2 regions of the Calothrix sp. CBUCES-K 9914 genome follow, and region 1 is predicted to be linked to the other one. Evidence: riboswitches for the same ligand, from Rfam matches in the RefSeq annotation. Region 1 holds a riboswitch; the other holds the start of a gene.
What was found. Region 1 has a riboswitch for cyclic di-AMP ahead of AC2JBO_RS30735 (universal stress protein). Riboswitches for the same ligand answer to the same signal wherever they lie in the genome.

Region 1 (4,219 bases):
GCGTTTACCATTATTTGGTTTTATTAAGAAAAGTTGAAACATAAACGTTGTAGGTAGAATAGAATTAATAAACGCGCACATGCACCCCTTTACCTGATGACCTCCTCAACCCTAGAAAGACTACCTCGTCTCAACGCTCCACAAATACACTACTTACCCAATGGTCTAACGATAGTAGCAGAGCAAATGCCTATTGATGCTGTAAACTTAAGTTTATGGCTTTCGATTGGTAGTTACTCAGAACCTGACGAAATTAATGGAATGGCTCATTTTCTTGAGCATATGATATTTAAAGGAACTCAAAGACTACAAAGCGGAGAATTTGAACGAAGAATTGAGCAGCGTGGTGCTGTAACAAATGCTGCTACTAGCCAAGACTATACACATTACTATCTAACTTGTGCCCCTCAAGATTTTACTGAACTGGCGCCGTTGCAAATGGATGTGGTATTAAACCCGTTAATTCCCGATGATGCATTTGAACGCGAAAGGTTAGTAGTATTAGAAGAAATTCGCAGGAGTGATGATAATCCTCGGCGCCGAATCTTTACTAAAATGATGGACATGTCCTTTTGTGAATCACCGTATCGTCGTCAGGTGTTAGGAAGCACTTCAGTAGTATCACAGCTTCAACCCCAGCAAATGCGAGATTTCCATTCGCATTGGTATCAGCCAAAGTCAATGACAGCAGTAGTTGTAGGTAACTTGCCCGTCGAAAAGTTAATCGATACCGTTATTTTAGGGTTTGCCAATGATAAGGAGCAAACACCATATCAAAAAACAATAAGTCAACCAGAAACACCATTTAAGAAAATTGTTCGCAGTGTACATATAGATAAAAGCTTACAACAAGCGCGTTTAGCAATGATTTGGCGAGTTCCTGGGTTGAACGACCTGAGTCAAACCTATGCTTTAGATGTACTCGCAGCAATTTTAGGACATGGACGTACATCTAGGTTAGTACGTGACCTGCGAGAAAATAGAGGTTTAGTATCGCACATCGGCGCCAGCAACATGAATTTTCAACACCAAGGAATATTTTATGTTTCAGCACAGTGTCCGGTAGAAAATTTAGAAATAGTAGAAAATGTTATATGCGAACACATCCGTGCGCTTTCTGCTGAACCAGTTAGTGCTTCCGAACTAACCCGTATTAGTTCTCAGGTCGCAAAGCGATTTGTTTTCGCGAATGAATCTCCCAGCGATAGAGCTTCTTTATATGGTTATTATCAATCACTCGTAGGCGCCTTAGAACCAGCTTTTGATTACCCTTCTCACATTCAAGGGCAAAATTCCACACACTTAATGCAAGCAGCAAAAAAATATTTACCAAATGATGCTTACGGTGCAGTAATTGTAAAACCTTTTTAAGCCGTTTTGAACGCAAAACATCAAATACCCCCCTTCTTTTACCAAGTCGGGGGGTATCAAAAATTTTAAACTAAATTTCAAACTTAATCTCAAACTAAATTTCAAACTAATCTATCGAAGTCGGGATTCCTAAAATAGTACATCCTAAGTCAGAACCTAAAGACTGAACTAGTGGGTGGTAAAAAGACTTACAACCCAAAAACAATATATCCGCGTTTTCAGATTGAACAACTTGCTTGAGTTCAGCTGCAACAGAGCCAAAGCGTAAATATGCTTTAAAATTACTTTGCCATTCTTCCGCTAAAGAACGCGCGGAATAAAGAATATTATCTGCTTGCTCTATCTTTGTCAAACAGCTTTCGTGAAATCTTTGTTCCAATAACACGGGTGTAACAGATTTTGACGTATTTGGTAAATCACAAGCGAAATACTCATAAGTAGGTTGACTACTAGTATTAATATAAGTATCTCGTGTATCTCGTGTATCACCTATGTAGCAGTTTTGTTCTTCCTCGACTACATAAACAGCTTGAACTAGCACTCGCATGTTTGACGCTAACCTTGCTTGATGTGCCATACATAAAGCTATATCCAGTGCAGTATGGCTGTAACAAGAACTGTTGTACGCAACAATAAACTTTGCCGTATTTCCAAGTCCATCATTCTTGTCAATACTCGTGAAGTTACTATTTGTTGCCGTCATGCTCCAACTTGCAGATGGTGCCAGTATCATTTGCTCGATTAAATCATCTCGACCAATAGTGTTTTGAAGTCGAGTTAACATTGGCTTTATTTTCACAGTTTCACTTCTCTCCAGATATAAAGAACAACGCGCAAAGGAGTGGAGATGTCAATCTTAGATATTCTCATGTTTTAATTAATGAATTGTCAAGATTTGATGACACTTCACTTACTTATAATAAGCAAATCTAAAATTGATGATAAGGAAACCCGAATTAAACTGTTATTACAGCCATATATAAGGGAGTTCCTTCCAAAGCTTACGGAGTTAGCTGACGGGCAAAGGCTGGAAGGTGCCTCTCATAGATTAGCCCCAAAGAACTGGTTCCTCCGTTCTAAATTCAGTTGTACTGAATTTAGATTCAGCTACCTATTTTGAATCAACGGATGTACATAGGTATATATATCAGGTTGACTTAACGTAACTCGATAACAATATATGATTATATATGTTATTGCTGCTAAAATATCTATCCTTAGATTAATTTTGCGGGTGTGTAAGATTCCCGACTTGCTTAAGAAGCACGGAATCTTAAAGCAAAGTATATTAATATAAATTAACTTAATTTTTTCGATTTAACTTAATTAATCTTTACATTTGATTACTTTTGCTCCCTAGATTGGATAGCGCGCGTACAAAGCCAATTATTTGGAAGCATTGCAGGCCATCCTTTACGTATAGCTTCAGGGCAGATAGTATGAATGGTGAGCTGACAGTCAAGCATATCCAAACCAGCTTTTTCTACCTGTTTCAAGGCTTGTTTGAAAACTGAACTATTTTCAAACTCCACGGTCATATTACACTGAATACACACTGCATGGTGATGGTTATTTTGGGAGTTGGTGTTTAACTCATAGTGCTTATGAACTTCTGCTAACTCCAACTCACGTAAAATTTTCATCCGAGTCATTAGCTTTAAAGTCCGGTATATCGTTGACAAGCTGATTTTTTCTTCACGCTCCGATAACAACTCATGCACTTCCTCTGCGCTTAAATGACTGCCTTGAGGAAGATTTTCAAAAAGCTGCAATATTACTTCACGTTGGGAAGTAAAACGCCATCCTTTTGCATTAAGCTCAGACTTGAGAGAACCTGATGTATCCATAATGGACTCTTGAATAATATTTTAGTACTAGCAAAGGCGCCGTAAAGACGCAGCAGCTAATGTGTATAGATTAACAATACTGTGCCATTACGGAGTGATTTGCAATAAAAAGTATTATTGAGAAAGGGATATAAGAATTTTAGTGCAAACTTTTTGCAATAAATTTCATTTTACTGTAATGTCTTATTAGTTGATTATAAATTGCAACAACTAGTAAATCAAACGTGAAGGTTGAGAGTACAATGTCTGCAAAAATCGGACTGTTTTATAGCAGTACAACGGGTAACACCGATGCTATAGCTGAATTAATACGGAATGAGTTTGGCAAAGAGATAGTAAAATTGTATTGCGTAGCAGAAGCTAGCGAGGAAGATTTTGCAAAGTATGATAAACTAATTATTGGCTCGCCAACTTGGGGTATTGGGAGGTTACAGAGTGATTGGGAAGTTTTTTTGCCAAGGCTTGAAAATATAAATTTTCGGAATAAAAAAGTTGCATACTTTGGTTTAGGAGACCAAGTAGAATATCCATACAACTTTGTTGATGCGATGGGGATATTAGCAACTAAGATAACCTTATTAGGAGGTATTAGGGTTGGTTGTTGGTCTACAGAAGGTTACAATTTTGAAGAATCCAAAGCTTTAATTAGTCGTAGACCAGTTGAATTGAGTAATGGGTCAATAGCGATAATTGAGGGTCAAGTAATACAACTCAGAAATGGCACTAGAGCTTCTACTCAGGGAGAATTTGTTGGACTTGCGATAGATGAAGATAACCAACCTGAATTAACTCTAGAGCGCATTCGCATCTGGGTAGCTCAAATTAAACAGCATTTCTAACAAATATTCTAACAATTGTTACACAAATTATCAAAATATAAAGATTTGCAATAATTAAGTTACATTCAAACGGCGTAAGTGTAACATTTTTGATGTTCAAGTAACATACAAAACATTTAAGAGTTAGATAAAGGTGGCGCCATGACAACACAAGGCAAACTA
Region 2 (4,219 bases), on a different contig from region 1:
TCACTGCCGTCTTGTTTACGATAAGACTTACGCAAATTGATAACTTCCAAAAATGCAGGACGGTTCAAATTTGACTCCTGGTAACTTGTGTTCGCAATGGTAGATTTCATTTTATACCTCGAAGTAGGAATAATCTCTAACTAGACAAATAAAATGAGATGGGGCTGTTTGCACGAATTTTGAAGCTTTTAAGATAGCCTGTAGGGTCACTGGGGTCAAATGCTTTTTTGTCGATGAAAGCTTCAGCAGGTTCTATTTTGTAGTCTTCTTTAGGAGACTGAATGCCCAGTTCTGCAGCTATTTCACGATATAGGTCTGTTCGCCATGCTTTACGTGCTAGCTGTTCAGCGTTTTTGGGAAATTCTTTATTTTGTCCCCATCTTGTTGCTTGCGTCATCAACCATAAACTCTCAGACTGCCATAAAAACGTTGAATGGTCATTTTCTACTTGTGCGAAAGAAGGCGGCAAGTCAAAAAATATTGTAGTTTCTGGTGATGATACTATTCTTTTATTCCCATCAAAACCACCATAATTATATTCTCCTACAATTCCGGGACGAGTTAACTTTGGTTTGGCGCCTGTAAATGAGCGATTAGAGATAATTTTAGCGACTTCTTCACGGTTTTTTGGGTCGCCACAGTATCGACAAGCTTCAATCATCGCTTTCACTAACGACCGATAAGTTTTAGGATTCTCGTTAATAAACGACTCCATTACAGCAAGTAACCTATCTGGGTGTCCGTGCCATATTTCCCGACCCTGAGCAAATGTAAAACCAATACCTTCATTACCAGTAATTGCGCGCGTGTTCCAAGGTTCTGCTACCATATAACCTTGCATCGCTCCAATTCGCATATTCACTAACATTTGCGGCGGAGGAATAATTACAATTCTAAATTCCTCATCTGGCGCCACTCCCGCAGCAGCAGCTAAGTAACGAACAAAATATTCGTATATGGCAGAACTCAGTACTACCGCCCAAACACGTTTTTCCGAAGGTAATTTATCGAAGTAACCGCGAAAATCTCTTCCAAACTTCTCTAAATCACCATTATATTCTTTCCACGGTCGCAACCCAGCTTCCCACATTGCTTTATTCATAGTTAAAGCATTACCATGACGGTGAATTGTCATGGCTGCACATAGTGGAGCATGACGGGCGCCTTCTGCACCTGTACGAGCGTTTGTTACGGCACCACATACCACAGGAGAAGCATCCAAACGTCCGAAAATAATTCCATCCCGCGATGTTCCCCAGCTAGCTTCACGGTTAAGGGTTACATTCAATCCATATTTACGAAAAAACCCTTTCTCCCATGCGATAGCAAATGGCGCACAGTCATTTACTGGTACATAACCCACAGTTAAATTGGGTTTTTCTAAAGTTTTGGAATCAACAACCTGTTCAATTTCTAATGCTTGCTTCGACAAACCACGTGGCGCCCGGTTCGCGTTAACAGCACAAGAAGAAAGAACGCTTCCCGCTGCGGTTGCTCCTATACCCTGGATAAAATGGCGCCGTGTCCAATTATTATTAGTGTTACTCATACTCTTAAATACCTATTTACGATGAGTAACAAATTCTTGAAGTTTGCCAACAGCATAATCAAGTAATAGTCCAGTTAAACCGATTACAAACACTGCCAGAAAAACAGAGTTTAAGTTTAGCCTACTCCATTCATCCCAAACAAAAAACCCAATCCCAACACCGCCTGTTAACATCTCTACTGCCACAATTACAAGCCAAGCGATTCCCAAACTAATTCGTAAACCTGTAAAAATGTAAGGCAAACTTGCAGGTAGGATAATTTTAATGATTTGGCGCCAACGCGGCATTTCTATAACTCGCGCGACATCTATATAGTCTTTGGGAACGCTCGATACTCCCAAAGCTGTATTCAGAATGGTAGGCCAAAGCGAAGTAATGAAAATTACGAAAATCGCTGATGGGTCTGCAAGATTGAAAATAGCTAAAGAAATTGGTAGCCAAGCCAAAGGTGATACAGGTTTAAAGATTTGAATGACAGGATTAAGTGCCATCATCGCTTGCTTAGACATACCAACTAGAAACCCGACCGGGATCGCAACTAAGGCGCCTAGTCCAAACCCTATTAATACCCGACGCAAACTAGCTATCAGCAACCAACCGATGCCCAAGTTACCAGGTCCCCGTTCAAAAAACGGATTCATTATATAGTCAAGATTAGCAACTAGTGCCTCTGCTGGAGTTGGCATTAGTTGGTGGTTTAAAATTGCAATCAGCCACCATAACAAAATTACACCCAAAAATCCCAAACAAGGGAGCAGAAAACTATCACGTACAATGAAGGGTTTAGAACGGCGCCATACCGCTTGCCCAGCAACTGCCGCAATTGCCGCTAAATTTAATTGAAATATCACAGAGTAACCTCAACAAATTTGAGTAGGTACAAAAAATCCGAGCAGTACCAGCCGAGGATATCTGATTAAGATTGCAACAAAAATATAATGTAGTGCAACATGTATCAGTTTCCTCTCAATGCCTACGAAGTTAGCTGACGGGCTAGAGTTGAGAGATACCCCTCTCTTACAAGTGATGAGTTGAAAGTGCTGAGTGCTGAGTAATAAACCCACTCATAACTCAGCACTCATAACTCAGCACTTTAAAAAGATACGCCCCAAAAGTGGTTCCTCCGTTTCGACAATTTTGATTATATACACTTAGCATTGACAGGTATAATTTTTATTATCGAATTAGGCTGACTGACTCCGACATATAGAGTTTAACATCAACATTACCGTAATACTACCGTATATCTATCTTTCTTTAGGATTAGGATTATTTATTACTGCATAGCTCTTAATTCACATTAACTTAGTTAAACACTTTTGTAATTACTCCTCAAGATAGATAAAATAAATTTTATTTACTGCTAGAGGCAGTTACATGGCTAAATAATTGCAATTAAAATAATATATTCTTTATTTTTAAGAACGAATAATGAATGTTAGTGAACTGTTGCTAGAAAAGACCGACGCGATTACTCAGGAGTGGGTAGCAGAAGTCCGTAAGGACAGACAGATTACCAGTGCTGGAAATTTGCGTTCGAGTGCTATAATTGACCATCTCCCTGACGTAATCAAGGCGATGTCAAATGTACTAGTTGAGTCTCACGACAATGATATCAAAACGATTGTCGAAGCTAGCTTACAGCATGGTGTTCTTAGAGCAAGACAAGGATATAACCCTTCAGAAATTGCGAGAGAATATCATTTATTAAAAACAGTCATATTTGACACCTTGGAGCAAGATTTAGCAAGTATAAATACGGTAAAGGCAATTCGCGCGATACGAATAATTGATGCAGTAATAGATGAAGCGATAGCCCAATGTTTTAAGAGCTACGTAAGCGAGCGGTTAAATGAATTACAACAGTTGCAAAGTCAACTTAAGTTAAACAACGAAGAATTGAATCGTTTAATACGTGCAAATCAAGACAACGTTTCATTTTTAGCACACGAGTTAAAAAGTCCACTGACTTCTATAATTGGGTATTCAGACTTATTTTTGCGTGTACAGCAACAACCACCTGAAATTAGAGAAAAATATCACAATCTAGCTCATATAGAGCATATACTAAACAATGGAAGGCAACTGCTTCGCCTAATCAACAACGTACTAGAAATTTCGCGATTTGATGCAGGAAAGCTGAAAGTAAAGGCTTCACCTACTAACGTATGCGAAATTATTGAAAATGTCCACGGTATGATGGAACCCCTCGTGCGTAACAAAAATCTGACAATAACAGTAGATTGTAAAAAGGCGCCAGTTGAAGTTGTCACGGATTCATTACAATTACAGCAAATAATTACCAATCTAGTAAGTAACGCAATTCGCTATACGGAGTCAGGGAGTATAAAAATTAACTGTAAGCAAATAAACAGTAAAAAATGGACATTAGCAGTAACGGATACTGGAATAGGAATAAGCGAAGAAGACCGAGCAAAGATATTTGAACCATATTTCCGCGTCAACCGCTCAGATAAATCTTACCTGAGCGAAAGTACCGGGTTAGGGTTAGCTATTGTAACTAGGCTAGTAAAATTACTGCAAGGAGAAATAGAAGTTACATCCGAAGTAAACTTTGGCTCAACCTTCCAGGTAACATTCCCCCTAAAAATAAAAGATTGACCGTGGTAGCCGTTATAGTTAGTAGAGAACCATAATGATTATTGTGT

Region 2: it holds a riboswitch for cyclic di-AMP, as region 1 does, so the genes downstream of both, ntrB (nitrate ABC transporter permease) here and AC2JBO_RS30735 (universal stress protein) in region 1, are expected to answer to the same signal.

What each region holds. Positions count from the first base shown of each region.
Region 1 covers NZ_JBXXZH010000179.1:4,909-9,127, forward strand. The annotation lists gene AC2JBO_RS30730 (M16 family metallopeptidase) at 97-1,371, shown strand; gene AC2JBO_RS30735 (universal stress protein) at 1,478-2,170, opposite strand; cyclic di-AMP (ydaO/yuaA leader) riboswitch at 2,355-2,490, opposite strand; gene AC2JBO_RS30740 (Fur family transcriptional regulator) at 2,715-3,218, opposite strand; gene AC2JBO_RS30745 (flavodoxin) at 3,461-4,057, shown strand; gene AC2JBO_RS30750 (fertility inhibition FinO-like protein) at 4,199-4,219, shown strand, end outside.
Region 2 covers NZ_JBXXZH010000021.1:20,585-24,803, reverse strand. The annotation lists gene AC2JBO_RS06910 (ABC transporter ATP-binding protein) at 1-110, opposite strand, end outside; gene AC2JBO_RS06905 (ABC transporter substrate-binding protein) at 137-1,549, opposite strand; gene ntrB (nitrate ABC transporter permease) at 1,562-2,401, opposite strand; cyclic di-AMP (ydaO/yuaA leader) riboswitch at 2,506-2,717, opposite strand; gene AC2JBO_RS06895 (sensor histidine kinase) at 2,982-4,172, shown strand.